3 regions of the Microbulbifer aggregans genome follow, and region 3 is predicted to be linked to each of the others. Evidence: predicted binding sites of a transcription regulator. Region 3 holds the regulator's gene; each other region holds the start of a gene.
The links. The regulator FNR, encoded in region 3, switches genes on or off when oxygen is low (the NO sensors DNR and NnrR bind a similar motif). The targets are predictions, from matches to a motif close to TTGATNNNNATCAA.
Positions count from the first base shown of each region.

Region 1: a site for FNR is predicted at 1,999-2,012, ahead of AUP74_RS10445 (OmpW/AlkL family protein). Genes of this name have one in related genera too.
Region 2: a site for FNR is predicted at 7,836-7,849, ahead of AUP74_RS03710 (DUF3149 domain-containing protein). Genes of this name have one in related genera too.

Region 1 covers NZ_CP014143.1:2,417,860-2,427,832, forward strand. Annotated here, with positions in the region: gene AUP74_RS10430 (sodium ion-translocating decarboxylase subunit beta) at 1-152, shown strand, start outside; gene djlA (co-chaperone DjlA) at 333-1,115, shown strand; gene AUP74_RS10440 (BolA family protein) at 1,192-1,500, shown strand; gene AUP74_RS10445 (OmpW/AlkL family protein) at 2,026-2,850, shown strand; gene AUP74_RS10450 (CoA-acylating methylmalonate-semialdehyde dehydrogenase) at 2,957-4,453, opposite strand; gene recQ (DNA helicase RecQ) at 4,820-6,625, opposite strand; gene AUP74_RS10465 (hypothetical protein) at 6,788-7,216, shown strand; gene AUP74_RS10470 (glutaminyl-peptide cyclotransferase) at 7,204-8,025, opposite strand; gene AUP74_RS10475 (DUF502 domain-containing protein) at 8,036-8,668, shown strand; gene mnmC (bifunctional tRNA (5-methylaminomethyl-2-thiouridine)(34)-methyltransferase MnmC2/FAD-dependent 5-carboxymethylaminomethyl-2-thiouridine(34) oxidoreductase MnmC1) at 8,680-9,973, opposite strand, start outside.
Region 2 covers NZ_CP014143.1:871,779-881,751, reverse strand. Annotated here, with positions in the region: gene AUP74_RS03760 (TonB-dependent receptor plug domain-containing protein) at 1-1,119, opposite strand, end outside; gene ubiE (bifunctional demethylmenaquinone methyltransferase/2-methoxy-6-polyprenyl-1,4-benzoquinol methylase UbiE) at 1,393-2,142, shown strand; gene AUP74_RS03750 (ubiquinone biosynthesis accessory factor UbiJ) at 2,217-2,843, shown strand; gene ubiB (ubiquinone biosynthesis regulatory protein kinase UbiB) at 2,845-4,455, shown strand; gene hisI (phosphoribosyl-AMP cyclohydrolase) at 4,507-4,923, shown strand; gene AUP74_RS03735 (phosphoribosyl-ATP diphosphatase) at 4,916-5,266, shown strand; gene tatA (Sec-independent protein translocase subunit TatA) at 5,323-5,592, shown strand; gene tatB (Sec-independent protein translocase protein TatB) at 5,608-6,120, shown strand; gene tatC (twin-arginine translocase subunit TatC) at 6,117-6,860, shown strand; gene AUP74_RS03715 (esterase/lipase family protein) at 6,853-7,617, shown strand; gene AUP74_RS03710 (DUF3149 domain-containing protein) at 7,643-7,771, opposite strand; gene AUP74_RS03705 (MliC family protein) at 7,906-8,295, opposite strand; gene AUP74_RS03700 (hypothetical protein) at 8,350-8,607, opposite strand; gene AUP74_RS03695 (aminopeptidase) at 8,641-9,810, shown strand; gene dtd (D-aminoacyl-tRNA deacylase) at 9,717-9,973, opposite strand, start outside.
Region 3 covers NZ_CP014143.1:360,969-370,941, forward strand. Annotated here, with positions in the region: gene AUP74_RS01575 (flavin monoamine oxidase family protein) at 1-728, opposite strand, end outside; gene glyA (serine hydroxymethyltransferase) at 1,102-2,370, opposite strand; gene AUP74_RS01585 (outer membrane beta-barrel protein) at 2,587-3,084, opposite strand; gene AUP74_RS01590 (OmpW/AlkL family protein) at 3,310-3,993, opposite strand; gene AUP74_RS01595 (hypothetical protein) at 4,362-4,610, shown strand; gene AUP74_RS01600 (hemerythrin domain-containing protein) at 4,838-5,410, shown strand; gene AUP74_RS01605 (SpoIIAA family protein) at 5,456-5,887, shown strand; gene fnr (fumarate/nitrate reduction transcriptional regulator Fnr) at 5,884-6,618, opposite strand; gene hemN (oxygen-independent coproporphyrinogen III oxidase) at 6,687-8,054, opposite strand; gene mmsB (3-hydroxyisobutyrate dehydrogenase) at 8,141-9,040, opposite strand; gene AUP74_RS01625 (enoyl-CoA hydratase/isomerase family protein) at 9,116-9,973, opposite strand, start outside.

The DNA.
Region 1 (9,973 bases), 1.8 Mb from region 3:
TGGCGGCGCGGGTCTCCAACAAGCTGGGACTCGAGGCCAATCCGCACAACTTCCTGTTGATGCACGCCATGGGCCCCAACGTGGCGGGGGTGATCGGCTCTGCCGTTGCCGCCGGTGTGATGATCACCATGGTGCGGGCGATGACAGGCTGATCCTGCAATCTAAACGTGTAAAGAGCGGGCTTCGGCCCGCTTTTTTATTGCCTGCGTTCAGCAGTAGCTGTTGGGCGCTGACCTGCTGGTCGACCGGGTATCAGTGGGCTGACGTAGCCGTGGTATGATGGGCGCGTTTTTTGTTCACTGGGGCGCCAGCGGCCGCCCGAAGGAGAGGTAATGTCCTGGTTGGGAGCGGGGATTGGCGCCGGTATCGGCATGGTGTTTGGTGGCCCTATCGGCGCGGCGCTCGGCGCCTGGATCGGTAGTTCGTTTGGTTCGGGGCTGCGCAATGTCGGTGCTACCGCCAAGCTCAATCGAGATGGCGCGCAGGCGGTGTTTATTGTCACGCTGTTCTCCATGCTGGCCAAGATGGCCAAGGCCGACGGGCAGGTGTCGAAGGCAGAAGTCGATCTGATTGACGATTTCATCAAGAACAACCTGCGCCTCGGTGAGGAGGAGCGCGCCGAAGCGATCCGCATCTTCCAGAACGCCAAAACCGACTCCTACAGCATTTACGACTACGCCAAGCAATACCGGCAGCTGGTGCGCAACCAGGCGATGCGTGAGGTCGTATACCGCCTCTTGTTCGCCGTTGCCCATGCAGACGGGCAGCTGCACCGTGCGGAGGAGGAGATCCTGCGCCGGATCCCCGCTTACCTGGGCCTGCATGAATCCATCTTCTCTGCGATGGCCGGCGAGTTTGGCAATCGTGGCGCCAGTTCCGCGGTCAGCCTGGAGCAGCACTACGCGGTGCTGGGCTGTGCACCGGACGTGAGTGATCGGGAGCTGAAGCTGGCCTACCGTCGCAAGGCTGCAGAGTTCCACCCGGACAAGATCGCCTCCAAGGGGCTGCCCGACGAGTTCCTGCGCCATGCAGAGGATCAGATGAAGAGCGTGACCGTGGCTTACGAGACAATCGTAGCTGCGCGCAAGCGCTCTGCAGCCTCCGAGACCGCGTGACGATGCATTTCCCGATCAAGCCGGGCACTGCGCCCGGGCCATTTCCCAGATCAAAGAAGTAGCGTGAGATAGCAGCATGAGCCTTGCAAAACAGATTGAGGAAAAACTCGTGGCGGAGTTTGCTCCGGTACACATCGATGTGCAGTGTGAGAGCCATCTACATAATGTACCGGCGGGTTCTGAGATGCACTTTCGTGTGGTGCTGGTTTCCGAGCAGTTCGATCAGCTGCGTAAAGTGCAGCGCCATCAAAAAGTGTATGGCGTGCTGGCCGAGGAAATGGCGGGCCCCGTTCATGCCCTGGCTTTGCATATCTTCAGTCCGGAAGAGTGGCAGGGGCAGGCGCCGGAAAGCCCGCAGTGCCTGGGTGGTGAGAAGAAGTCCTGACCCTTTCTCTTTTCTTCTTGTCTTTGCCGCGGGGAGGCTCGATCTTCCCGCGGCAAACTGGCCTTGAACGGTTTCCCGTCTGACGCCAAAGCTGGCTTATCTATCGTCGTCCAGACGATGTTTCTTCTCTCCTCTTCTCTCCTCTTCTCTCCTCTTCGCTCCGGCAGGTCTCCCCGCCCAACTTCAATTCTTAGCTGCGAGCGCGCGTGGATCTGACTTGGGAAATTGCGCTTCAAGTTGAAAATATTGGTGGCAAATCGGTACTTGGCTGACAGCTCAGCCTCGATTTTTAATGAATTAGGTGCCTTTTTTTCCTGTCTGTCAGCTGAATTAATAAACAAAAACAACGACAAAAAAATAAATGGCGCGCCAAAAAAGAAGAATGGGTGCCATTACTACGCAAAAGTTCCACGATGGGGCAGTGAAGTTGGGTGTTTTTTCTACAGCTGTTTTTTTTCGTGTCTATGCTGAAGGTGATTGGGTTAATTGCTGTTCAATTTGCCGAATATCAATGGAGTATCACCTATGAAAATGACGCGCATTCTGACACCTCTGGCCCTTGCTGTATCCGCCATGGTTGGAGCGCAGCAGGCACTGGCGGGACCCTCGGGTTACGCGCCACCGATGCCCTCGGGCCCGGCCCCCATCTATGAAGCAGGCACTGTTGTGTTCCGCTTGGGTGGTGCCTATGTGGACCCGGATGACACCTCGGTTAACCTGCGGAACCCGGATATCTTCCCCGAGTTCACCGGGTTGCGGTACGACCTGGATTCCGAGTGGTCCTGGCAGTTCAGTGCCATGGTCATGCCGATCGATCACTTCGGTATCGAGTACCAGTATGACGGTGAGGCTGGCCATAGCCACGATGTCCGCTTTATCGAGGACGGAGAGGAAATCCTTCGTCGTAAGTTGGACAACAAGGATCTCGACAGAACCACCCAGTTGCTGACGGTGAACTGGTTCCCGGTCTGTAAGGAATCCTGGATCCAGCCCTATGTTGGCTTCGGTGCTGTCTACACGGACTTCGACAGCGTCAACACCAGCGAGGTCATCAACGAGTATCTGGCGGATAACGCCGATGCCATTGGCCCAGCCCGCTTCAGCATTAACGATAGCTGGGGTTGGACTGGCCAGGTGGGTGTCGACATCATCCTTGGTCGTGAGAGCAACTGGTTGGTGAATGCCGCCGTGCGCTATGACGATACCGAGCTTGATGCCCAGCTCAACTACGCGGTCGAAGGATTGACCCAGGATGACCCGCAGGAAATCCGGACTTTCTACAACTCGGTCAGATCCGAGTTTGACCCGGAGCCCTGGGTATGGACTGTCGGTGTGGGCTACAAGTTCTGATTGCCCGCACTTCCAAGGATGGGGAAAAAGGCGCTTCGGCGCCTTTTTTCATGTCTGTAGAAAGCGCTTTGGGTGTTGCCCCTTACTCTCTCAAAAGGCCCGCCCCCTATCGATTGCTGGGGAATGAAAACTGGGCCCCTTCGCGGAGGTCGCTCGCGGGCCAGCGCTGGGTGATGGTCTTGCGCTTGGTGTAGAAGCGCACCGAGTCCGGCCCGTAGGCGTGCAGGTCGCCAAACAGGGAGTGTTTCCAGCCGCCAAAGCTGTGGTAGGCCACCGGAACCGGCAGAGGCACATTGATGCCGACCATGCCAATCTTGATATTGTCCGCAAAGTAACGTGCAGCTTCACCATCACGGGTAAAAATACAGGTGCCGTTACCGTACTCATGGTCATCGATAATCTGCATGGCTTCCTGCATGGTGTCGGCGCGCATGATACAGAGCACCGGCCCGAAGATTTCCTCGGAATGAATCACCATGCCCGGCTTCACCTTATCGAACAGGCAGGCACCCAGGTAGTTGCCACTTTCGAAGCCCTTCACTTTCAATCCCCGGCCATCAATCACCAGCTCAGCACCTTCTTCCACGCCTTTGGCGATGTAACCGGTGACTTTTTCCAGGTGGGGGCGGGTGACCAGTGGGCCCATGTCATTGGTGTTGTCGCGGCCGTCACCCACTTTCAGTCCAGCGATTTGCGCCTTGAGTTTTTCGACCAACGCATCGGCTGTGGCATCGCCCACAGCAACCACCACCGAGATGGCCATGCAGCGCTCACCGCAGGAGCCGTAAGCGGCGCCCATCAGTGCGCTGGCGGCGTTATCCAGATCGGCATCGGGCATGACGAGGGCGTGGTTCTTGGCACCGCCAAAGGCCTGTACCCGTTTCCCGGAGGCGGTGCCGGTGGTGTAGATATATTCAGCAACCGGTGTCGATCCCACGAAGCTAATGGCCTGGACCCGCCTGTCGGTAAGCAGGGTATCCACGGCTTCCTTGTCGCCGTTGACCACGTTGAGGACCCCTGGGGGAATCCCGGCCTCCAGACCCAGCTGCGCGATGTACAGGGCAGCGCTGGGATCGCGCTCGGAGGGTTTCAGCACAAACGTATTGCCGCAGGCCACGGCCATCGGCCACATCCACAGGGGCACCATGGCCGGGAAATTGAACGGAGTGATTCCCGCGCAGACACCCAGAGGCTGGAATTCGCTCCAGGAGTCGATAGCGGGACCCACATCGCGGCTGTGCTCACCCTTGAGCAGTTCGGGCAGTGCACAGACGTATTCGACGTTTTCGATGCCGCGCTGGAGCTCACCCATGGCGTCGTTCAATACCTTGCCATGCTCGCGGGTAAGCAGTGCGCAGATCTTGTCCGCATGCTCTTCCAGCAGGTCCTTCAGGCGAAACATGATGCGCATGCGCTTGATTGGCGGCACAGAGCGCCAGGCAGGGTAGGCGTCGGCTGCGGCAGCAACGGCCTTCTCGACGGTCTCACGGTCGGCCAGGGAAACTTGCGCCTCAAGCTCATTGGTGGACGGGTTGACGATTTCCTGGAATCGCTCTCCATCTGTGACAAGTTCACCGTTGATCAGGTGCCCGATGGTTTGCATGGTTGACTCCCTCCAGTTTTCCGCAGGCACCGGGGGCCGGCGGGCTTCCATGATGGAATTGCTACGATAAAAAGCCGGGCAAAAGTGCCGGGCGCGTCCTTTGACTCTGCAGACTGATGGTTATGATGCCGGCACAAAACCGTAATCACTGAGATAGTAGGCCGGCTGGCGATCGCCGTCACGCGAACCAGGGTGCAGATAGTCCGTCAACGGAATATCACTGGTATTGGTTTGGGGGATAGGAGAAGGCAGTTTGGTATCGCCCGCTATCCGGAGATCCTGATCCCGAATGGGGCAGGCACTTTCGCTGGATTGCTTTGACACCCGAAGCCTGGCACGGAGCTTCCCTGCTCCCCGCGGGGTGGGTTACTGCGGCGGGAAGTCTCGCAACACGGCGAGGAATGCATCTCCAAACCGCTGTAACTTGCTGTCACCAACACCGGAGATGGACAGCAGGGCTTCCTCTGTCTGCGGCTTTGCGGCAAGCATTTCGCGCAGGGTGGCGTCGTGGAATACCACGTAGGGCGGCACGCCTTTTTCGTCCGCCAGTTGCTTGCGACAGGCCCGCAGAGCCTCCCAGAGTGGAGCATCCGCTGGAGCGATATCGGCAGCGGCTCGCGAACCGCTGGCAGCTGATCGTCTAGTGGGGGTAGGCAGCTTGCGCAGCTCGATCTTTTCCTCCCCGCGCAGCAGTGGCCGGCAGGCCTCGGTCAGCTGCAGGGCACCAAACGCTTCGCTGTTGACCTCAAGGTAGCCGCGCACCACCAATTGGCGCACGACAGCGCGCCACTCGGCGGCACTCAGTTCAGTGCCAATGCCGTAAGTCGACAGCTCGTCATGGCCAAACTTGAGCACTTTTTCACTGGTGCTTCCCCGCAGCACATCGATGACGTGCGCAGCTCCGAAACGCTGTCCGGTGCGGTAGACACAGGAGAGCAGCTTGGTGGCCGCCTCGCTGCCGTCCCAGGTTTGTGGCGGCTCCTGGCAGGTATCGCAGTTGCCGCAGGGTTCCTGCAGCTCCTCAGCAAAGTAGCTGAGCAGTGCCTGGCGGCGACAGCTGGTAATTTCACAAAGCCCCAGCATGGCATTGAGGCGGTTCCGTTCCTGGCGCCGGTGCTCCTCGCTGCCGTCGGAATTGGCTGCCATCTGTCCCAGCTTGACCACATCTTCCAGCCCATAGAGCAATAACGCGGTAGCCGGCTCGCCATCCCGTCCGGCCCGGCCGGTTTCCTGGTAGTAGGCCTCGATGCTTTTTGGAAGATCCAGGTGGGCGACAAAGCGGACGTCCGGCTTGTCGATCCCCATGCCGAAGGCGATGGTTGCTACCACGATCACGCCATCTTCGCGCAGGAAGCGCCGCTGGTGTTCCGCGCGCAGGTCTGCGGGCAGGCCAGCGTGGTAGGGCAGGGCGGTAAAGCCTTGCTGTACCAGCCAGTCTGCAGTGCTCTCGACCTTGCTGCGGGAAAGGCAATAGACGATCCCCGAGTCGTCCCTGTGCTCGGCGCGGATAAAGTCCAGGAGCTGGCGGCGGGGGTTATCCTTCTGGGCGATTCGGTAGCGGATATTCGGGCGATCGAAACTGCTGACGAAATGGCGCGCTTCGGCCAGGTCCAGCCGCTGGGCGATCTCTGCCCGGGTGCGGCGGTCCGCTGTGGCGGTCAGGGCAATCCGCGGAACCGTGGGGAATTGTTCGTGCAGGCAGTTGAGCTGCAGGTAGTCGGCACGGAAGTCGTGGCCCCAATGGGACACACAGTGGGCCTCGTCGATGGCGAACAGGGAGATCTGAACCCGCTGTAACATCGCCAGTGTGCGGGGTTGCAGCAGTCTCTCCGGGGCCATATAGAGCAGGTCCAGCTCACCGGCCTGCAATGCGGCCTCAATTTGCTGGGCCTGTTCCGGTGGCACTGACGAGTTCAGGAAGGCTGCGCGGACCCCCGCGGCGCAGAGCGCCTCTACCTGGTCCTGCATCAGGGCAATCAGTGGGGAGATCACTACGCCGCAGCCTTCACGGGCGAGCGCCGGTATCTGGTAGCAGAGGGATTTGCCGCCGCCGGTAGGCATCAGTACCAGGGCGTCCTGGCCGTCCATCAGGGTATCGATCACCTCGCGCTGAGGGTCGCGAAACCGGGTGTAGCCAAAGGTATGTTCGAGGATGGATTGTGGGGAACTCATGGCGGGGGAGTATACCTGCTCCCGCTTTTCAGCGGGGCGCTGGCGAGGTAGGAATGGTGACCAGTCAGGGCAATTCCGGCGCCTCTTTTCTATCGCTACAGAACAGATGGCGGCCATTGCGTCTATAATCCAGCCACCACAGACATAGACAAGGATAAGGCTATGTGTGCTCTGATAAGGATGATGTCGTGGCTGCTGGTGATTGGTCTCGCAGGATGCGCGACCGGTACCCCGCACAACCTTCTGCAGTCCGACCGCGCCGATACACACCTGGGCTGGCAGCCCGCCCCGGAAAACCAGCTGGCCTATTCGGTGGCCACATCGAGTGGTATTGCCCGACTGGTATTGGACCGGCTGCCGGAAAACCTCAACAGGGTGACCCTGGATCTGCCAGGCATGCAGGAGGTTGAAGGGGTACAGTGGCGCGGAGATGACGGCAAGAATGCCATGCTCTATTCCGGCCAATCCGGAGAGCCGGGGGTGACTCTGGAGCAGCGGCGCCGCGGTTTCACACTCTACATCGAGGGCCCTGCACTGGATCGCATCCGCGTGGGTGGCCTGCTCACGGTTGTGGACTTCTACCGCGGCTGATCGGCCGTGGCGCTTTCCTCGGGCTCATCGAACCCGAATCCATCGGGGCGTATCAGGTAGAGACGGGGCCAGAATTTGCCCGTGATCCAGAGGCCGTTGCGCGCGCGATCCCAGGCGATGCCGTTGGCGACCACATCAGGGTGAGTTGAACCCGGCTCCAGCCCCTGCAGATCGATAACACCGCGCACTTCGCCGCTCTGGGGATCAATGGCGGCGATGCGCTTGTCCTGCCAGATATTGGCCCAGACGAGCCCGTGGGCATACTCCAGTTCGTTCAGCAGCAACCACCTTTCACCGCCGCCATGTACCTTGAGCTCACGTTGAATGGCAAAGGTATCCGGGTCGCGGAAGGTGAGAATATCACTGCCATTGCTCATGATCAGGTGCTCACCATCGCTGGTCAGCCCCCATCCCTCTCCGGCGTAATAGCGCCTGCCGAGCGGTGTCATGTTTTCCCGCCGGTAGAGCTGTAACTCGCCGGCCTTGTAGGTCAGCAGGTAGATCCTGTCTCCCAGCACCGTCAGTCCCTCGGCAAAACGGTCTGCTGCCAGCCATTTGCGCCTTACGGGGCGGGTGGTTGGGTCGGTATACTCGGCCAACCAGGAGCGACCGAACAGGCCGCTGCTCTCCCACCAGCGCTCGCCATCGAAGAAGAGCCCCTGGGTGAAGTGGTCACCGGGGCGATTGCGCTGCTCAATCAGGTCGTAAGCGATCGTCGGAACGGATCCGGCAGCCGCAAGGGTGGGGAGGGCGAGAACCAGTGTGGCGATCGCGATGCGGGCGCGGCGACAGAATTCCAAATCAGGCATTTCAGGCTTTATGACCAGAGTAAAAACATTCGTGACCTTGACCCTGCTCGGGGGACTGGCGGTGGTGCTGCCCATCGCCATTTTCATTCTGCTGTTCCAGTGGCTGTTTGGCCAGGTCAGCGAACTGGTTGCGCCGGCAGTGCACTGGTTCGAGGCCCAGACCGGTTTCAAGAATACCGTTGCCAGACTGGCGGTGATAGCCCTGATACTGGGGGCCTGCTTCCTGATCGGATTGCTGGTGAAAACCAGTGTCGGCCGCTGGTTGCACCGCCATCTGGATCACTGGCTCGGCCGACTGGCGCCGGGGTACAACACCATCAAGGATCTCGTACTCCAGTTTATTGGCGGTGGCGCGGGGGAGGGGGTCCTGTCCGGGCCGGTGGCCCGGGTTCGCATACTCGGTGCCAACAACCCTCTGTCTGTCACCGCGATCGTGACCTCGCGGCACGATAACGGCGACTTCACCGTGTACGTGCCCACCGCCCCGGTGCCCACCTCAGGCTTCGTCTACCACGTCACCGAAGATTGCGTGGAAATACTGCCCCATGTGACCGTCGAGGCGGCGATGAAATCCATCGTGGCCTGTGGCAGTGGCAGCGGACGGCTGTTGGTTCATCCCCCGGAAGAGGCCGCGGTGAACTGACACTGCCGGTGTTAACGCTGGCGGTTCTTGCCCAGATCGCGAATGGCGAAGCGCGCAGGGTGCAGTGCCCGCACCAACTCTTCTGAAACTGGCATTGGCTGGCCACTGATCCAGCTGGCCAGCACTTCAGCGGCCAGCGGGGCGTAAGTGAACCCGCGGGAACCCAGACCCGCGAGGGAAAACAGGCCCGGTGGGTAGTGGCACCGCTCGGGAATGAGCGCCTTGCGGTTGCGGCGCAGGAAGCTGTAGGTGCTGTTCAGCGAATCCCAGTCCGGCACCGGGCCAGCCATGGGCAGGTAGTCCGGTGTGGCGGCACGCACGGCGGCGCGACCGGACAGTGACTGGACGGCGAAGTCTTGTGCCGCCTCCGGCATGACCTGTGCCAGTGTCTCCAGGTTTTCCTTGTGCTCCACTTCCCGGATATCTGCTCCGGTCTCCTTCAGCTTGAAGGTGGCGCCAAAGCTCTGTTGTCCATGGGAAGGGGGCGCCACGTAGCCGTCACCACAGAGTGCCACCCGCAGTCCGGCAGAACGTTCCGTGGCCCGGGCAATGGAGACCTGGCCGCGGATTGGCCGCAATGGCAATTCTTCCGTCTGGGGGAAACCCGGCGTCTGATGGGCGCAGCAGATCACCACCGCGTCCGCGCTGTATTGCTCTGCCCCGGAAGTGCTCAGTTGCCAGCCTTGCTGTTGTTGGCTGAGCTGCTCGATGGCGGTTTGGCAATGCAGCTGAATGTTTGGGTGCCGGAGCAGCGCCGCGCACACATTGGCCGGCTCCAGCCAGCCCGCCCGGGGGAAGAATATACCCGCGTAAGGCAGGGCAATGCCGGCCAGTTCCGAGGCCTGGGCAGCATCCACGGGCCGGGCCAGTTCACTGGCATCACGGGTCGCGAGCCACTGCTGCAACTGTGCTTGCAGCTCCTGCTCTTTCTCTCCCTGGGCCAGTTGCAGCAGTCCGCTGGTATGGAAGCACTCGGGGCAAAGTTTTGGATAGTAGCGTTGGGCGAACAGCAGTGCGTGCAGGTTGAAGTCGCCGTTCGGACCCGGGCGGTGGGAAAGTTTCGCGTACAGGATGCCCTGCTCATTGCCGGAACCGCCGCTGCCCGGCGCGCTGCCGCGCTCAAACACGTTAACCTGGTAGCCGCACTCTGCCAGCGCGCGAGCGGCAGTGGCCCCGGCGATGCCAGCGCCGATTACTGCGATGGTGCTGCCCCTTGGCGCGGATACTGGGTGTCGGGGAAGATGCCAGGGGGTGGCAGTTACAGCCGACGCTTCCGGCGCAGCCAGTCTTCCGCGCAGCATTTCC
Region 2 (9,973 bases), 510 kb from region 3:
CAGGAACGGGTTGGTGGAGGAGTAGCCATCGTAACTGAAGCTGGCCTGACCGAAGCTCTCTGCTTCGTTGTTCACATACTTGGCTTCCGCGAACAGCTGCATGGAATCGGTCAGATCGTAACGACCTTTGACGAACACGTTGGTGTTCTCGGTGCGCGGATACATCTGGTACTGGCCGATCCAGCGATAGCCGTCACCGCCGCTGCAGCGACCGGAAGAGTCACAGATGCTGCCGTATTCTACCGGGCGGGCAGTGCCGTCCTCGTCAAAGGTAATCAGGCCCAGGGGAGTGTAGGCGAAGCCGGCTTCACTCAATACTGGCAGGGTGTAGTTCTCGACAACGATACGATCGGGAATGCCGTCTTCCGGACCAGTGTTTTCAGGGTTGCGCAGGGTGCCATAGCCCTTGGTGATCCACTCGCGGTCGTAACCGTAGACATCGTCACGGCTGGAGGTTTGGATGCTACCGGCAATGTTGGCGCGACCGTCGAAGAAGTTTTGACCGAAGGTAATGCTCATTTCGGTGGTTTCTGCACCACCGTTGTCGGTGTCACTGCCGTAGGCACTGATCTTGACGCCCTCGAAGTCATCCTTCATGACGAAGTTGACCACGCCGGTAACCGCGTCCGCGCCATAAATGGCGGAAGCACCGCCGGTGATCACGTCAACGCGCTCCAGCAGGTCTTCCGGGATGGTGTTCACGTCCACCGCGGAGGTGCCGATGGAGGAGGCGATGTGGCGACGGCCATCCTGCAGCACCAGGGTGCGGGACGTGCCCATGCCACGCAGGTCCAGCAGGTTGAGGCCGACGGTACCGATAAAGCGGCCGGAGTTGTTGCCGGAGAAGGTGGAGCGCAGGGCGGGCAGGTCGTTCAGTACGTCACCCAGGTTTACGTCACCACCGAGATTGATGTCTTCGGATGTGAGTGAGGTTACCGGGGTCGGGCTCACTGCGTTCGGACGCGTGATCCGTGAACCGGTTACGGTGATCTGTTCGATTGTCCCGTCCGATACTTTCTGGCTATCGTCAGAAGAACTTTCCTGGGCGAATGCCGGCGTTACGCCGACAGCGGCGAGGATAGCGCCGCGGATCGCCATGGATAGTAGATTTCCTTTCATTTCTTGAACCCCTCCAGGTCAAATCATTTGTTATTAGTCAGACTGGTCTAGCCGGTCATACCTGTTTGACGGCTTTCAACAATAAGCCCTCAAATTTTTTTTGACTTTTCTCAAAAAATCGTCGTCTTTATTGTTGAACCGAAATGGATTGGTGTGCTGGGTATGAGCCAGGGCACTTTGCAGGGGAGTGCCCTGGTGGGCCAGAGAAGCGCTTCGTGCTTGCCCTGTCTGCCATGTACAATGCCCCCTGAATCAGGCTCAGCAGGCGCATTTATGACCGACCGCAAGACGACCCATTTCGGCTACCAGGAAGTTCCGGTGGAGGAGAAGGCCGGACGTGTGGCCGAGGTATTTCACTCGGTGGCGGCGCGCTACGACGTGATGAACGACCTGATGTCCGGTGGCGTCCACCGCCTGTGGAAGCGCTTCACCATCGAGCTCTCCGGCGCGCGCCCAGGCCAGACGATCCTGGATATCGCCGGTGGCACCGGTGATCTGACCGCGCGCTTCTCACGCATCGTCGGCCCGGAGGGGCAGGTGGTGCTGGCGGATATCAACGAATCCATGCTGCGAGTGGGCCGCGACCGTCTGATGGATCGGGGCATCGCGGGCAATGTGGAGCCGGTACAGGCTGACGCCCAGTACCTGCCGTTCCCGGATAATACCTTTGACTGCATCACCATCGCCTTCGGTCTGCGCAATGTCACCGACAAGGACCTGGCCCTGCGCTCGATGCTGCGGGTGCTGAAGCCCGGCGGTCGCCTGCTGGTGCTGGAGTTCTCCAGGCCGCAGTCGAAGCTGCTGGAAAAGGTCTACGACCAGTATTCCTTCCGCCTGCTGCCGTTTATGGGCAAGCTGGTGGCCGACGACGCCGACAGCTACCGCTACCTGGCAGAGAGCATCCGCATGCACCCGGACCAGGAAACCCTGAAGCAGATGATGGCGGATGCCGGCTTTGTGGACTGCGAATACCACAATATGACCGGTGGCATCGTGGCCCTGCACCGCGGCATCAAACCCTGACTTGAGCCTAGCCTGGCAGCGCCGAAGCCCGTGCGCTGTTCCGTCCAACCGGTCTGGATAGAAGGAAATCTGCCTTGGACCCCACATTCCGCTCTGGCTTCGACGCCGCGCTGGAGAGCGCCATCAACGCTGCACTGAGCTGTGATCCCGCGACCCGCGCTCGTCTGAAAACTCTCGATGGCCGCGCCCTGGCGTTGGACCTGACCGCTCCGCGCATGCAGTTGATTCTGTGTGTGGAAGGGGACGAGGTGCGCCTGCGCCAGCACTGGGAGGGGCAGGTGGACACCCGTCTGACCGGCTCGCCAATTGCCCTGCTCCGGCTGTTGAAAGACGACAGCGCCACGCCGGCCAAACTGGGTGTTGCCATTACCGGTTCCAGTGCCCTGCTGCAGCAATTGCAGCAGATACTGCAAGATCTGGATATCGATTGGGAGGCGCCACTGTCGCGCCTGGTCGGTGACGTGCCGGCCCATTCCATCGGCAATGTCCTGCGCTCCGCCGACGCCTGGTTGCGACAGAGCCTGGGTGACGCCCCTCGCGCTGCCGCCGAAGCGATCAGCGAGGAGTGGCAATTGACACCACCGCGCGCCCAGTTCGAGTCATTTGCCGATGACCTGGCCGAGCTGGCATTGGCGACGGATCGGCTGGAGGCGCGGCTGAATATCCTGAAGCAGAAGCTCTCCCCGCGGGAGGCGCCGTAGTATGCCGGCAGGTCGCAGCCTCACCATCGCCCGCGTTTTCCTGCGCTACCGCCTCGACACCCTGTTGCCGAGCGCGGAGCGGCCGCTGTGGATACGACTGCTGTGGTCGCCGCTGCGCCTGCTGCCACAGCCGAAACTGAGCCGCGGCGCGCGGCTGCGCCGGGCCCTGGAGGAGCTGGGCCCGATTTTCGTCAAGTTCGGCCAGCTGCTCTCGACACGCCCGGATCTGTTGCCTCCGGATGTGGTGGAAGAGCTGAACCATCTGCAGGACAACGTGGCGCCCTTCCCTTCGGACCAGTGCACTGCCCGCATCGAGGCAGCGCTAGAGGCCCCGATCGACACGCTTTTTGCCCAGTTCGACCGCACGCCGCTGGCCTCCGCCTCGGTGGCGCAGGTGCACGGCGCGGTGCTGCCCGATGGCGAATCGGTCGTGGTCAAAGTCCTGCGTCCGGGTATCGACAAGGTCATCCAGCAGGATCTGCGCCTGCTGGCGGTGATCGCCCGCTGGATTCGCCGTTATGTCCCCGATGGCCGCCGCTTGCGGCCGGTGGAGGTGGTGGAGGACTACCGTCACACCATTGAGGGCGAGCTGGACCTGGTGCGTGAGGCGGCCAATGCCACCGAGCTCAAACGCAATTTCTCCGGCTCGCCGCTGCTCTATGTGCCCGAAGTGCACTGGGACTACACCCGCGAGACCGTAATGGTGATGGAGCGCATCGACGGTATCCCGGTCACGGATCTGGAGCAGCTGCGGGCACAGAACACCAATATGCAGCTCCTGGCTGAGCGCGGCGTGGAGATCTTCTTCAAGCAGGTGTTCGAGCACAATTTCTTCCATGCCGACATGCACCCGGGCAATATCTTCGTCTCGCGCCAGCACCCGGAGCGACCGAAGTACATCGCCATCGACACCGCCATCGTCGGTAGCCTGTCACGCGAGGACCAGTACTATCTGGCCCGCAATCTGCTGGCCATGTTCCGCCGTGACTACCGTATGGTGGCGGAACTGCATGTGCAGAGTGGCTGGGTGCGTGCCGACACGCCCATCAATACCTTCGAGGCGGCGATCCGTGCCGTTTGCGAACCGATCTTCGAAAAGCCGCTGGGAGAGATCTCCTTCGCCCGGGTGCTGATCAGCCTGTTCCAGACCGCGCGCCGGTTCGATATGGCGGTGCAGCCGCAGCTGGTGCTGCTGCAGAAGACCCTGCTCAATATCGAGGGGCTGGGACGCCAGCTTTATCCGGAACTGGATCTGTGGAAGACTGCCCATCCATTTTTGGAGCGCTGGATGCGCGACCGCATCCACCCGCGGACGATTTTGGGCGAGATCAAGCGTTACGGGCCCGAGTGGCTGGAGAAGTTTCCCCAGCTGCCGCAGATGGTGTACTCGGCGCTGGACCAGTCGCGGGAAATGGCACCCCAGTTGCAGGCTATCGGCAGTGCGCTGGAGTCCACCAACCGGCGCGGTCGCAGTCGCTATCTGCGCCGCGCGGCCGCGGTGCTGTTGGCCGTGGGGGCCGCAGCGGTGGCTGCGCCCCAGTGGCTGGCCGCCCTGCCGCCAGCGGGAATCGCCATGGCGGTGGCCGCATTGGTACTGGTGCTCTGGCCCTGAAACATCGGGCCCTGCGCCAGCTGGCATGAGCGACCTACAATCAAGAGATAAGTGACAGGCAAAGCAGTGACCGAGGTTTCGACGGAAGACAGCTTGATCGACGCCGTGCGCTGGAATGAGGATGGACTGGTGCCGGCCATCGCGCAGGACGCCAGGACAGGCCGCGTGCTGATGATGGCGTGGATGAACCGGGAGTCCCTGCAGCTGACCGCCGCCGAGGGCCGGGCTGTCTACTGGTCCCGTTCCCGGGGCAAACTGTGGCGCAAGGGCGAGTCGTCCGGACACGAGCAGCAGATCCGCGAGATCCGCCTCGACTGTGACGGTGATACGGTATTGCTGGTAGTGGAACAGCGCGGCGGTATCGCCTGCCACACCGGCCGCACCAGCTGCTTTTACCGCGTACTGGACGGTGAGCGGTGGCTGGTCAACCAGCCGGTCATCAAAAACCCGGACGACATTTATGAGTGACGTACTGCGTGAACTGGATGCGGTGCTCGAGAGCCGCAAAAGCGCTGGCGATGCCGAGGCCTCTTACGTGGCCAGCCTGCATCGCAAGGGGCTGAACAAGATTTTGGAAAAAGTTGGTGAGGAAGCTACGGAGGTGATTCTCGCCGCAAAGGATGCCGAGCGCGGCGGTGACCGGCAGGCGATGATCGCCGAGACCGCCGACCTCTGGTTTCACTCCCTGGTGATGCTTTCTCACCTGGGGGCCGATTCACAGGACGTATTGCGCGAACTGGGGCACCGTTTCGGCCTCTCGGGCCTGGAGGAAAAGGCCTCGCGCTCTGCCACGCAGGAGCAAGGGCAATAACAATAGCGAACGGCGCCCTGGGGCACCGGAATAACTGGATCTTGAAGGAGTAAGTTATGGGTTTTGGCGGCATCAGTATCTGGCAGCTGCTCATCATTCTGGTCATCGTGCTGCTGCTTTTCGGCACCAAGCGTCTGAAAAATCTCGGCGGTGACCTGGGCGGTGCGATCAAGGGCTTCAAGAAAGCCATGAAGGACGAGGGCAAGTCCGAGGACGCCGAGGGCGAGGACAAGCCCAAGGAAACCAAGCGCCTGGAACATGAAGAGGCGGAGAAGCCGAAATCAGAGTCCGAGCAGCACAAAGACAAACAGTCCCACGACAAATAAGCCGAGAGCGCACGCGTGTTTGATATCGGTTTTTTTGAGCTGTTACTGGTAGCAGTTGTCGGCCTGCTGGTGGTGGGCCCGGAGCGGCTGCCGGATGCGATACGCACCACGGCACGCTGGTGGTCCGGGCTCAAACGCACGCTGCACAACGCTCGCGAGGAACTTGAGCGCGAGGTGGGTGCCGACGACATCCGCCGCGAGCTGCACAACGAGCGTATCCTTCGTGAGCTGGAGGAGGGCCGCCGGGAGCTGGAGGCATCGGTGCGGGAGCCGCTGGCCGAGGGCACGCTCGAACGAGAAGACGTCGAGCTGCCGGAAACCTCTCGCGCCGAGGCATCGGACTACCTCCCTGAAGACGAAAGGCGGATAGGAGGCTCGGATCACCTTCCCGAGGATGAGGAGGAGCTGGAGGACCCGGAGTACCCCGAGCACTTGCACGATCACGGTGATCCGGAATTCAATCCCCACCATCCGGATCACTTCACAGACGAGCCCCGCTCACCCAAGGACGAAGACAAATCCGCATGAGCGAGCAGAAGAATCAGCCCTTTATTGACCACCTGATCGAATTGCGCGACCGCCTGCTCAAGACGCTGCTGGTCGTGGTGGTGATCTTCGTCTGCATGGTGCCGTTTGCGTCGCAGATTTACGACTTTGTCGCCGATCCCCTGCAGGACCGCCTGGTGGAGGGTGCGGGCATGATCGCCACCGAGGTGACCTCGCCCTTCTTCACGCCCTTCAAGACCACCTTCATCCTGGCGTTTTTTATCGGCATCCCTTACGTCCTCTATCAGGCCTGGGCCTTTATAGCGCCCGGTCTGTACCAGAACGAGAAACGTCTGGCGGTACCGATTCTGGTTTCCAGCGTGGTGCTCTTTTACGCAGGTATGGCGTTCGCCTATTACGTGGTGTTCCCCATCCTGTTTGATTTCTTCATCAGTTCCGCCCATTCCGATATCAAGGTGCTGCCTGATATCAGTCGTTACCTGGACCTGGTGCTGAAGCTCTTTTTCGCCTTTGGGTTTGCTTTTGAAATTCCAATCGCCACAGTGCTGCTGATCTGGAGCGGGGCCGTGGATGCGCAGACGCTGGCGAAGAAGCGCCCCTACGTGATTGTGGGCTGTTTCCTGATCGGGATGTTGCTGACACCTCCGGATGTGATTTCCCAGTCGCTGCTGGCGATACCCATGTGGCTGCTGTTTGAACTGGGGATTCTGATCGGTCGCTGGATCAAGCGGAAACCCGCGGAAGAGGAGGCGGATGGGTAAATCCCATGTCGGGTGCCGCTGGGCGATATTGCTCGCAGTCGTCGCATTGCTGCTCGGTCAGCATGGTGTCCGGGCCGGCGAGCCAGTCCCCTGTGTCATCCTGCTGCACGGCCTGACCAAGGACGCGGATAGCATGCAGCCGCTGGCGGAGCGGCTCACCGCGGCGGGCTTCCTGGCCGTCAATGTGGAGTTCTCATCTCGTCAGGCAGGCATCCCCGAACTCGCCGGCCCCACGGTTGGCGCAGGCCTGGCACAGTGCCACGCCGCCAATGCGCAACCCATCAACTTCGTGACCCACTCTCTCGGCGGTATTCTGCTCCGTTACTACTACGAGAATCGCCCTGGCGAAGGGGTGCATCGGGTAGTCATGATGGGGCCGCCCAACAATGGCAGTCGCATCGGCGATTGGCTCGATCACATCCCCTGGATCAAGGACGTCAACGGACCCTCCGGCCGTCAGTTGGGTACGGGTCCTACCAGCGTGCCATTGCAACTGGGGCCGGCGCCGTTCGAACTCGGCGTCATCGCCGGCAGCCGCTCACGCAATCCCATCGCATCCGCCATCCTGCGGGGGAAGGATGACGGTCGCATCACGGTCGAGAGTGCCCGGCTTGAGGGCATGTGCGGGTTCAAGACCCTGCCGCTGACTCACGGCGAGATCATGGCAGACCCGGAGGCCATCCGGCAGGCGCTATTGTTCCTGCAGCGTGGGCACTTTACCGGTGCAACTGCCGAGGCTTTCGATTGCGGTTTCTGACAGGGTTTTCACCTTGGCACAGGGCTCAGGCGCCCTCGTCCATCTTGCGCAACACCATGCGGGTGATGTAGGCGGCCATCAGCAGGATAAAGCCGATAATGCCGAGACTCAGCAGGCCAGAGAAGCTGGTGAAGAGGTCAATCAGGGCAGCCATGATGCTAACTCCAACATTGGTCACTTAACTTGCGACCAGTGTAGGGCTGCCCTCCGGAGTCCGATTGACCTGGATCAAATGGTGTTCAATCAGCTGATTTGTTGAGGCCGGGTACCGGGCCCGGGGAGTGGGTATCAGGAGCGCGACTCGCCAGTAGAGCCATGCTGTACGCTCTCACAGTCACGTAGTACCACTTCGAATTCCCGCTCACCGTTTGCCCGCAGGGACAGCATCCCGGAGTGGCCCTTGGTGTGCCAGCGGTAATTTGGATGCCCCTTGTCGGCAACGAACAGTACGCCGGATGCCGCCGGCTCCTGGTGCATGGGGACGAGTTTGTTGTCGAAGGTCAGCATGGCCATGGAAGGGCCGGATTCCGGCTTACCATATTTGACCTGCAGGCGCGTTCCATCCGCGCACTCGTAGTTGATGGTCCGTATCTCGGTGTCGATTTCGCGGCCCCCACCCTCACAGGCGCTGAGGAGCGGTAGGGAAAGGATCAGGGCGGCGCAAACACGGCGTAGCATGAACAGTCCAGAATAGCGTCTTGCAAAAGTTACCCGGCTTTGAGCGCGAGAAAGCTAAAAAATTCCCGCTATGCTGATGAAAACCAGCGCACCGAGGGCCAGATAATAGATCTCACGGTGCTGACGCCACCGGGGCGCGAGGCCGATCAGGGCAACTGGCGGTAGAAAAAGCGCCGCGAGGCCAAACAGCGTGCCCTCCCGAAATCCGGCGACGATCAGGCGCAGCCAGCCGATAGCAGCGAACACCAGCGCGAAGACCGTCAACACGGCGGCCACAGGCGGTATCCCGTTGGCGGCGGCTGCCGGTTCCATGGTTGCCCTCCCCGAAACTGACCAGAAGAAAGAATGGATTACCAAGTGTATAACAGCAGGGAGCAGGCCAGCGGAGGTACGCGTTGGCGCCTGGCCGTCCTCCTCTTCGCATTCACGGTGCTGCATGGCTGCGAAACCGCCGGGTACTATGCCCAGGCGGCGACGGGCCAGGTACGGATCCTCGCCGCGCGGGAGCCCATCGAGGATATCGCCGCCGCTCCGGAAACGGACGAAAAGCTGCAACAGCAGCTGACTCTGGTGCAGGCCATCCGGGCTTATGCCTCCGGCGAACTGAAACTGCCGGTGGGACGGGCCTACGGCGCCTACGTCAAGCTGGAAGACGACTATCCGATCTGGAACGTGCTGGCGGCACCGGAGTTTTCCCTCAAGCCCAAACGCTGGTGTTATCCCATCGCCGGCTGCGCCAGTTATCGGGGTTATTTCCGCAAGGCTTCGGCCCGTGACAAGGCAGAGGAACTGGCCAAGGAGGGCTTCGATATCTATCTGGGGCCCGTGCCGGCCTACAGCACTCTGGGTTGGTTTGACGACCCGATCATGTCGAGCTTTGTCCACTGGCCACCGGAACGGCTTGCGGGGCTGCTGTTCCACGAGCTGGCCCACCGCAGGGTGTATATCTCGGGTGATACCCAGTTCAATGAGAGCTTTGCCACCGCCGTTGCCCAACTGGCACTACCGGACTGGCGCCGGCGGCAGGGGATCGATGGGCCGGCAGCCAACCGCATCGCCGAGGCGAAAGCAGTCAATGCGTTGATGATGACGACCCGGCAGCGCTTGCAGGAGATTTACGACAGTGACCGGTCCCGGGCGATCCAGCGCCGGCAAAAAGCCGAGACGCTGGCGCAACTGCGTCACTGCTACCGCGAGCTATCCGCCGGCTGGTCCTATCCGGATCGCTACCGCGCCTATATCGAGAAGACCAACAACGCCACGCTGGCATTGGTCTCCGAGTACCAGTCGCGCGTGCCGGCCTTTCAGCAGCTTTACAAGGAAAGTGATGGCTGGGAAGACTTTTACCGCAACGTAGAGCAACTGGGGCAAAAAGGAAAAAAAGCGCGCAATCAGCGGCTCGATGCCCTGGCCGCGGCCTATCAGGATTCCAGCAGGAAAGTCACCGGCCCATCATTCAGTAGCGAGACCTGCATGTCGGCGGCGAATACACCGCTGGCAACCGGCGACAATTGAGCGCGGGCGCGCTCGACAAAATGGTCATACAGGCTCTCGGCCTGCGCCGGGCTGGCCCCCTTACTGAAGCTCGGGCGCAGGCCGCGAGCAGTGTCTGCCACCAGGGTAAACTGGCTGACGACAAGCAGTCCGCCGCCGGCCTGCTGCACGTTGAGGTTCATGC
Region 3 (9,973 bases):
CCAATGCCGACATGGTCCAGCCAGCTGTTCACATCGATGTAGTCCAGCTCGCGATGGAATTCGTTGTTCCACTCGTAGGTGGGCACCCAGGGGGCATCATGCTGGGCGCGCTTGAAGATCTTGTAGACCTCGCGCCACTCTTCGTTCAGCTGGTGCTCGGTATAGTGCTGGCCGTTGACGTAATACAGTTCATTACCGCCGGGTACCGCGTTGCCGTTTACGTCCTCGACGTCCAGGCCCAGCTGGCTGGCCAGGTTACGGGCATAGGTGTGCTCGGTAGAAATCAGTTCACCACCGCGCTCCACCGGGCGACCAAAGATGCTGCGGTTGGTATTTACACGGCCGCCGAGACGGGTATTGCCCTCAAACACCTTTGAGGTGGCGCCGTTGTACTGATACAGGCGGTGGGCGCAGCGGATACCGGCGATGCCGCCACCAATAATGGCCACCCGACCCGGATCGGTAGCTCCGCCGGCGATTGCCTGCGCAGGACGGGAAACGGTACTGGCAGCACCGGCGGTGCCCAGTACGGCGGCGCCCAGGCCCAGCTGCTTGAGGAACTGGCGGCGACCTTCCTCGGAGGCATTCTTGCCCGCGAGCTTGGCGCCCTGATTGATGATATCCAGACTCTCGTCAGCAGAAATGCCGGTCTTGTCGGAGAGTTCCTCGGCAGCGCGCAGACGGCGCAGGAGACCTGCGATGGGGGAAAGGGACTTTCGGCTCTTCATTTTCTTCTTCCTAAAGCCAGTAAGTTTCCGGCCCTCGAACCTCAGGGCCGCTGGTGAATCCGATCCTTAGCGCAGCGTGCAACCGGGCTGGAAAGCAGCGGAATAGCTTCCCAAAACCCTTACAGCTCTAGCGATAGCAGGCTGCTTTTTTATTCAGATTAGAAATATGTTTCGCGTTATTCTACATAGCTGCCCGAAAAAATCGAACAATGATTCGAAAAAGTTCACAAAAGCGGGAAAAAATACTGCAATTTGAGAAATTGCCGATTGAGGGCGGACGCCGCCTCAGGTGGGTAAACAGCCGGGGATGACCGGCAATTTCCAGGCACAAAAAAAGCGGCTCAATGAGCCGCTTTTTGATGGACCGAGAAGATCAGGCCTTCTTGTAGACCGGGAACTTGGCGCAGATATCGAGCACCTTCTGCTTCACGTCCTCGATCGTCGCCTCGGCATCGCCCTTCTCCAGGGCATCCAGCAGGTCACAGATCCAGTGAGTCAGCTGCTGGGTCTCGGCCACACCGAAACCGCGAGTAGTGATGGCCGGGGTGCCAACACGCAGGCCGCTGGTGATGAACGGGGAGCGCGGGTCGTTCGGGACCGCGTTCTTGTTCACCGTGATATTGGCGCGGCCGAGGGCCTCATCCGCATCCTTACCGGTGTATTCCTTGCCGATCAGATCCACCAGCATCAGGTGGTCGTCAGTACCACCGGAAACGATGTTGATACCGCGATCCAGGAAGGTCTCCGCCATGGCGCGGGCGTTTTCTACCACCTTCTTCTGGTATTCCTTGTACTCGGGGCTCATGGCTTCCTTGAAGGAAACCGCCTTGGCCGCAATTACGTGCATCAGCGGGCCGCCCTGGCCGCCCGGGAACACGGCAGAGTTGAGCTTCTTCTCGATCTCGGCATTGGCGCGGGCCAGGATGATACCGCCGCGCGGGCCGCGCAGAGTCTTGTGGGTGGTGGAAGTCACTACGTCGGCGTGGGGGATCGGGGACGGGTATTCACCGGCTGCAACCAGGCCAGCAACATGGGCCATATCCACCAGCAGGTAGGCGCCGACTTTGTCGGCGATCTCGCGGAAACGTGCCCAGTCCATGATGCGGCTGTATGCGGAGAAACCACCGACAATCATCTTCGGCTTGTGCTCCAGCGCCAGGCGCTCCACTTCCTCGTAGTCCACCTCACCGGTTTCCGGGTTCAGGCCGTACTGCACCGCGTTGTAGATCTTGCCGGAGAAGTTCACACGGGCACCGTGGGTCAGGTGGCCACCGTGGGCCAGGCTCATGCCCAGTACGGTATCGCCCGGCTCGCACAGGGCCTGGTATACGGCCGCGTTGGCCTGGGAGCCGGAGTGCGGCTGCACGTTGGCATAGTCAGCACCGAACAGCTCCTTGGCACGCTCGATCGCCAGCACTTCCACCTTGTCCACAAACTCACAGCCACCGTAGTAGCGCTTGCCCGGGTACCCTTCGGCGTACTTGTTGGTCATGGAGCTGCCCTGAGCCTCCATCACCATCGGGCTGGTGTAGTTCTCGGAGGCAATCAGCTCGATATGCTCTTCCTGACGGCGATTCTCCTCCTCGATGGCTTCCCAGACTTCCGGGTCAAAGGAGGAAAGTGTGACTGATGAATCAAACATGGTTTTCCCTCGGTAAAGCGAGCTGATTACTGACTGGGTGCATCGGGAGCGACCATACCGCGGGGCCGGAATCGCAGGCCATCACAATGAGACATAGCGCGAGCCGGGGCCGCCACCGAAAGCTTGGGTATTCTAGAAAGGCGCGCATTGTACACCAAGGCGGAGTCCAGTGCGCCAGAACGAAAACGCGGCCCGAAGGCCGCATTAGAGAGGATCTTAGAAGGTCAGGGTCATGGTGCCGGACCAGAAACCGATGTCTTCCTCGATCATGGTGTACTCGAGCTCGACATTGGTGTTCGGGCTCATGTCGAAACCGATGCCACCACCCAGGGAGATACCGGTGTCGTCGCTGCTGGCGCTGCCGACGCTTACGTCTTCGTACAGCAGGCCCAGGCGGCCCTTGAAGTAGATGTCGCCGTAGGAGCGGTAGGTACCGTAACCGGCCAGAGTCTGCACATCGATGTCGACGTCGTTCTGGAACACGTCCGCTTCACCGCTGATCAGGGAGTTGGTGTACTCCGCCTCGAAGCCCCAGCCGGAAGGCAGGGTGTAACCGCCGCGCAGGCCGACGTTGAACGGGCTGTCTGCGTTGCGGACGTCGATATCCATCAGGCCAGCAGTCACGCCCCAGTAAGCGGTTCCCTGACTCTGGGCATTGACGCCAGCAGAACAAGCCAGCAGCAGCGCAGCGGCGCCGGTAGCAATCTTACGCATAGGATTTCCCCAATACTTGTTGTCCAAGAAATTTTGCGCGGATTCTAGCCGCGTTTTATCCCGCAGAACAGTTACCAGAGTCACAATCGTGCGCAGTAAACGCCGCAGGGCTCTCTCTGACTACCGGCTGACTCGATTGGTTCCGGAGGCGCGGAGCCTTTTTTGCGGGCCCGAAAAGCAAAGACCCGGGTAACTACCCGGGTCAGACGCCGATGGTTCGGGGAATCAGAACCGGTAACCGAGACCGGCCATATAGACCAGCGGGTCCACTTCAACTTCTGCCGTAATCGATCCAACACCGGGCACTTTCACCTCAGCATCGGTATCGATGTCCATCCACCACACAGACAGGTTGAACAACCAGCGCTTGTCCGCGCCAAAGGCAAAATCCACACCCGCTTCCGCTGCCAGACCGACAGAGTCCTCCAGGGAGATATCGGCATTGCCAGAAGCTCCAAGAGTTGCAAATAGATTATTGGCTTCGCTACTGACTTCTTCTTCGAAAAAAATCGTGTAATTAACCCCAAGGCCAAAATAGGGCTGGATATCGGCCAGCGGCAGTTGCGGGTAGTACTGCACCAGCAGCGTGGGCGGCAAGTGCGTCGCCTCACCGAGATCAAATTTCTCACCGAGGCCTGATACCGCGAGATCGTGACTGAAAGGACTCGCAGCCACCAGCTCCACACCCCAGCGATTGGTGAGCATTAGCGTGGTCGTGATGCCGAGCGCGGAACCGTCTTCAACCTCCACCGCAGTGCCAGCCCGTTCTGTACCGCCGAGAGAGAGTGCACTGGAGCTCACATCCGGACTCACCGTGGCCGCCCCCGTGCGTAGAATGACTTCGCCCGGCTGGTAGGCCAGTGCGGGTGCAGATAGAAATACAGTTGCCAGTGCAGCAAGGAATCTCATTGGGCTCTCCATAAACCTGAAAAGGATCAATCGATAAAGATTGCCCCGCCCCTGTGGAAACACCCGGTTATTGTTATGTCGATGCCATCGACCTGGGCGAGACAGGTAAAGAGTAAAGGGCGCAGCGGCGGAGCTCTTGATGCAAATCAATGGGACGGCATCGCTGCAACAAAATCGCCATCAACCCGTCACCTTTTCTCGTTACCCTGCCTTACGGCCAATTAACGCCATGTCAGAAAAAGATAAAAACATAATCACAAACAATAAGGGGCTACACCGTGCGCATTATTATCCCTCTCCTTTCCTGTCTACTGGTCAGCGCCTGTACGAGCAATCGGGCTACAGACACAAACACTTTCAGCGGCACATTGAACAAAGAAGAAAACCGCTTTTACCTGTCGAGCAACAGCGGTGAACGCGTATTCCTGAGCGCCATGCCCCAGCTGGATTACAAGGACTATCTCGGCCAGAGACTCTCGGTTCAGGGCTCCAGCTGTATCTCACAGATCGCCGGCTCAAACTGCCTGGAACCCCAGCAAATCATTCTGGTAGCAAATGAAGAACTAGAGCTGGTCTACGACTGGCAGCAGATCGATCTGGAAGATTATTTCTTCTGAATTTCAATCAGAGTTTCACTTTCACAGAGCTTTGAGAAGCCCCGCCGATGCTCTATTCGGCGGCCGGCCATTGCCCCGTAACCCACTCCCCCCTGCCGCAGGCGACATCCTCGGGCAAGGGGAGGCAGGCGCCGATCACCGAGCCAGTTGATCCAGGTCAAGTGCCCTCCACTCCACTCTTCCAGAATGACGCTGAACCACTCGCGCTGCATCCAAGGGAGATCGCCATGCACCACCTCTACCGCCAACTTTGCGATGACCATCACAATATGCAGAAACTGCTCAACGCATTTGACCGGCTGTTGCGCGACCTCTCACGGCGGGACCGGGACCCCGACACCCTGAGCCTGATTCTGGATGCTCTCGACTATATGAGCATCTACCCGGATCGCTGGCATCACCCGGTTGAGGATCTGGCGATGAAGCGGCTACTGGAAAAGCCCGATGCAGATCGCGAGGCAATTGAGATTACCCAGAGGGAACACCGCTCAATCACAGCCGCCACCCGGCGCATGAGCGCGCTCTTCTATGCCGTCGCCAACGATGCGGCCGTAGAGCGCAGCCGGTTATTGCGCGCCACTCGCGATTACCTGCAGCTTCAGCGGGCCCATATGCAGCGGGAAAACCAGCACATATTCCCCCAGCTGGCAGCGATGCTCACTACAGAAGACTGGAAGCACGTGGAAACACAGATAAGAAACCAGCAGGACCCTCTGTTCAGCTCAGACCTCAAAAGGCTGTATGAATCCCTGCATCACTACATCGTTGACCTCTACGAACCCGAACGCGCCAGCGCCTGAATCAATTTTTTAGCGGAAAAAAAACAACACAGGGAGTAAAAGACGGTGAGCAAAACTGAAAATCACGGGCTTTCCATCGGAATCGAACGTATCGGCGCCGAGTTCTTTCTCTACATCAAGGTGATAGGCAAGCTCACGCACGAGGACTACGAGATCATCACGCCGATGCTGGAAAGCGCATTGAGTGCCGTCGCCAATCCGCGCGTCAAGGCGCTGGTGGATGTGACAGAACTGCGTGGCTGGGAACTGCGCGCGGCGTGGGACGACCTGAAACTTGGCCTGCGCCATGGCAGCGAGTTTTCCCATATCGCGGTGATCGGAGTTGAAGGCTGGCAGGAGCTGGCAACCAAAGTCGCCGGTTGGTTTACCGCAGCGGAAACCCATTACTTCGAGGAGCGTTGCAACGCTCTAGAGTGGCTGTCAGTAGCTGAAAAAAGCGGCGGAAATAAAGAAGAGGAGGAAAAGGCCGGCGCTTAGGCGCCGGCATCTTCGTAACTACAGTGAGTGCCCGCCAGTTCACTGAGTGCGATCAAATCGAGGATTTCCACCTCTCGACCGCGCACGGCGATCACCTTCTCGCGCTGGAACTTGGTCAGCAGCCGGCTGACGGTCTCGGCCGTCAGCCCCAGATAATTGGCGATATCAGTGCGCGGCATCGACAGTACGAAAGCGGTGGCGGAATAACCGCGACGGGAATAACGGCTGGAAATATTCATCAGCAGCGCCGCCATGCGCGTTTCGGCGGAGCGCTTGCCCAACAACAGCAGGGTTTCGTTCTCTTTTTTCAGCTCTTCCGAGAAGATGCTGTAGATCTGGTGCTGCAGTGCCGGCACCTCCTGGGCAAGCCCCTCTAACTGGGCAAAAGGCAGCACACAGACGGAACTGTCTTCCAGGGCCTCGGCAAAGCTCGAGTGCATGCGCCCACTGTAAGCATCCAGTCCCAGCAGTTCTCCCGGCAGCGCAAAGTGCGTGACCTGGGTATCGCCGTCAGCGGCGATAACCGTGGACTTGAAGCTACCGGAGCGGATTGCAAACAGGTTGGCAAACGGATCGCCGGCCCGATAAAGGGTCTCTCCGGCCCGCAACACGCGTCGCTTGCCGGTGATTTTTTCCAGGCGGTCGATCTCTTCGGCAGACAGGTCCGCAGGCAGGCACAGTCGCCTGACCGAACAGTTTCCGCAATTTACCGCTGAGAGCGCATCTTTCATGGGCGGGCCATCGACACTGGGTGATAAAGCGCCATTGTAACGCCTCGGCGCAGAGCTGTCGCAACCCATCAGATCACCTTCGAATAGCGCGGCGTTTCCTGCCGACGGGCCAGGTAAGCATCGAAAGCGGCAGCCACGTGGCGTACAAACCAGCGCCCCAGCGGAGTGATCCACAGCCGATCGGCATCTTCCTCGATCAGGCCATCGGCCTTGAGTGGTTCCAGCCTCGCCCTCTCGGCGGCAAAGTAGTCGTCAAAGGCTGCACCCGCACGGCGGGCCACCTCGGACTTGTCCAGGCTGAGCCGACACATCAGCTCCATGATCACATACTGGCGCAGGCGGTCATCGGCAGAGAGCTGCCAGCCGCGGAACACGGCGGAACGCCGCTCGGCGATCGCCGCGTTGTAGTCCTTGAGGCGGTGATGATTCTGCCAGTAGCCATCGGCGCTGTAACTGATCGCCGAGGCCCCGAGCCCCACCAACGCATCGGCGGGCATCAGGGTATAGCCCTGGAAATTGCGCTGCAGTTCGCCATCGCGGGCGGCTCTGGCCATGCTGTCATCGCGACGGGCAAAGTGGTCCATGCCCAGGTAGTCGTAACCGGCCTCTTCCAGTGCCTGCACCGCGGCCAGCTGCATCTCCACCTTTTCCGCGGCACCCGGCACCGCGTCGGTATCGATCAGGCGCTGGGCTTTGAAGCGCTCAGGCAGGTGGGCATAGTGATACAGGGCGATACGGTCCGGCGCCAGTTCCATGACCTGATCGATAGTCCCCCGCAGCGTATCCAGGTTCTGGTGCGGCAGGCCGTAAATCAGATCGTAGGAAATGGACTCAAAGCCCTGCCGGCGCGCCTCGTCGGTCAGCTCCCGGACCTGCTCGGCGGTACAGATACGGTTGATGGCCCGCTGAACGGTCAGGTCAAAATCCTGGATGCCGAGGCTCAGGCGGTTGAAACCCAGCTCGCGCAGGGTGGCGAGACTCTCGAGCTCCAGAGTACGGGGATCCGCCTCAATGCCGTATTCACGCCCCTCGCCACCGAGATTGAATGTCTCCCCCAGCCCCTCGACTAGCCGGTGCAGGTCGCCGTCATTGAGGAAGGTGGGTGTGCCGCCACCCAGATGCAACTGCACGACCGGGACATCGGCTACCCGGTCGCGATAACTGCGGGCCTCCGCCAGCAGCTGCTCCAGGTAGCTGGACGCCAGCCCATATTGCTGGGTCACCACCTTGTTACAGGCACAGAAGTAACAGAGGGAACGGCAGAACGGGATATGCACATAGAGAGAGAGCGCGCGTATATCTTTCAGCGCCGCCCAGGGCTCGGCCCCGCCCAGCGCCCCAAAGCGGTCCGCAGTGGGGTAGGACGTGTAGCGCGGACAGGAAGAGCCGTAGCGATTGAGAAGCGCCGCACTGGGCACGGAATCGGCCTGCACCATTTCTTCACACCTGTGGTAAATCGTTGGTGCAAGCCTACTGAGGCGGGACGGGCTCCCTCTTGATACACATCAAGTTGCCCGCCGAGTCAGTCGCCCGCAGGTCGCCGGAACAGGTTCTGGATACTGGAGAAGTCCAGCCGGCGGTTGTCGTCATCACCGCCGTGCAGCTGGTAGAGGTTCTTGGCCAGAGCCCCAAGGGGAGTGGAAGTGGCGCTACCGGCGGCAGTATCCATTGCCAGCCCCAGATCCTTCAGCATCAGCGCCACAGAGAAGCCACCGCTATAGCCCCGGGAGGCAGGCACCCCCTCCATCACACCGGGATAGGGGTTGTACTTGTCCAGCGACCAGTTGTCGCCGGAGCTGGCCTTCATGATCTCCGACAGCACCGTCGGATCCAGGCCGTTGTCCACCCCCAGCTGCAGTGCCTCGGCGGTGCCGATCATATGAATGGCCAGCAGCATGTTGTTACAGATCTTGGCCACCTGGCCACAGCCCGCCGGTCCGGCGTGAAAGATGTTGGCACCCATGGCCGACAGCACCGGCCGCGCCGCCTCCACTGGCGCTGCCTCGCCACCACACATAAAGGACAGTGTGCCCGCAGCCGCCGCGGCGGTGCCACCGGAAACCGGGGCGTCGATGGCACGGATACCCCGCTCGTCAGCCGCGGCAATCAGCTGGCGGGCATCGCTGGCGGCGATGGTGGAGCAGTCGATGACCAGCGTCTTGGAATCCAATGCCTGCAGAAGCCCGCGCGCCCCCAGATAGAGCTCCTTGACGATGCCGCCATTGGGCAACATCGAGATCACCGCATCGGCACCACTGACCGCATCGTGGGCACTGTCAGCCGTCGCACAGCCATCCTGCCGCGCCTGCGCCAGGGCCGGCGCGGCGGGGTCGAACGCGGTCACGGAAAAGCCGGCTTTGACCAGGTTCGCCGCCATGGGGCCACCCATATTGCCCAGGCCGAGAAATGCGATTTTTTCCATGAGGTTTTCCTCTCTCTTTATTTCTTTTATTTCCTTCAGTTCCTTCACGAGCAGCCCGGGACCGGCTTGAAGAACCTAGAGGTCCGCCAGCGGATGCGCTCCCTGCCAGGGTGGCTCGAAGCAATGCTCGACATCTTTCCAGTCGATCCCGTTAAGGCTGTCGGGCTGCCACTGGGGCGAGCGGTCCTTATCGATCAACAGTGCGCGCACGCCCTCTCGGAAGTGACCAGTGGCACAGAGATTCACTGCCAGAGTCAGCTCCATCTGGAACACCTCGGCAAGGGACTGGTGGCGGCCACGCCTCAACTGCTCCCAGACGATCCAGGGCGTCAGGGGGGAACCGCCGGCAAGGGTTTTCGCGGCCTTGTTCAGCCACTCATCCTCACCCTCGTAGCTGATAATGGAGTCACAGACCTCCGGCAGGCTGGCGAAGTCCGTCAGCACCTGGATCTGGTCGTAATGGGCGCGCAGGTTGGATGCCGGCTGCCGGTCGAGGCGCAGCTCCAGCCCTTTCAGGCAGTCGCTGACCAGTCGGTGATTCTCGCCCTCGTTTGCGGAGAAAGGCAGATCGGCCAGGGAATCCAGCGTGGCGAGGCGTTCGTTGTCAGCGATCATGCGATCCGCAAGCCCGGCAAACAGGGAGTCACTGCCGTTGAACTGGGCCCCGGTGAGGCCGAGAAACAGCCCCAGGCGCCCGGGCATCCGGTTCAGGAACCAGCTGCCACCCACATCGGGGAACAGGCCGATAGTGACTTCCGGCATGGCCATGCGAGTGCGCTCGGTGACGATACGGTGGCTGGCTCCAGCCATAATGCCGATGCCGCCCCCCATGACGATGCCGCTCCCCCAGACCACGACCGGCTTGGAATAGGTGTGGATGCGGTAGTCCAAGCGGTATTCGCGGGAGAAGAATTCGGTGGTGTATTCCGTTTC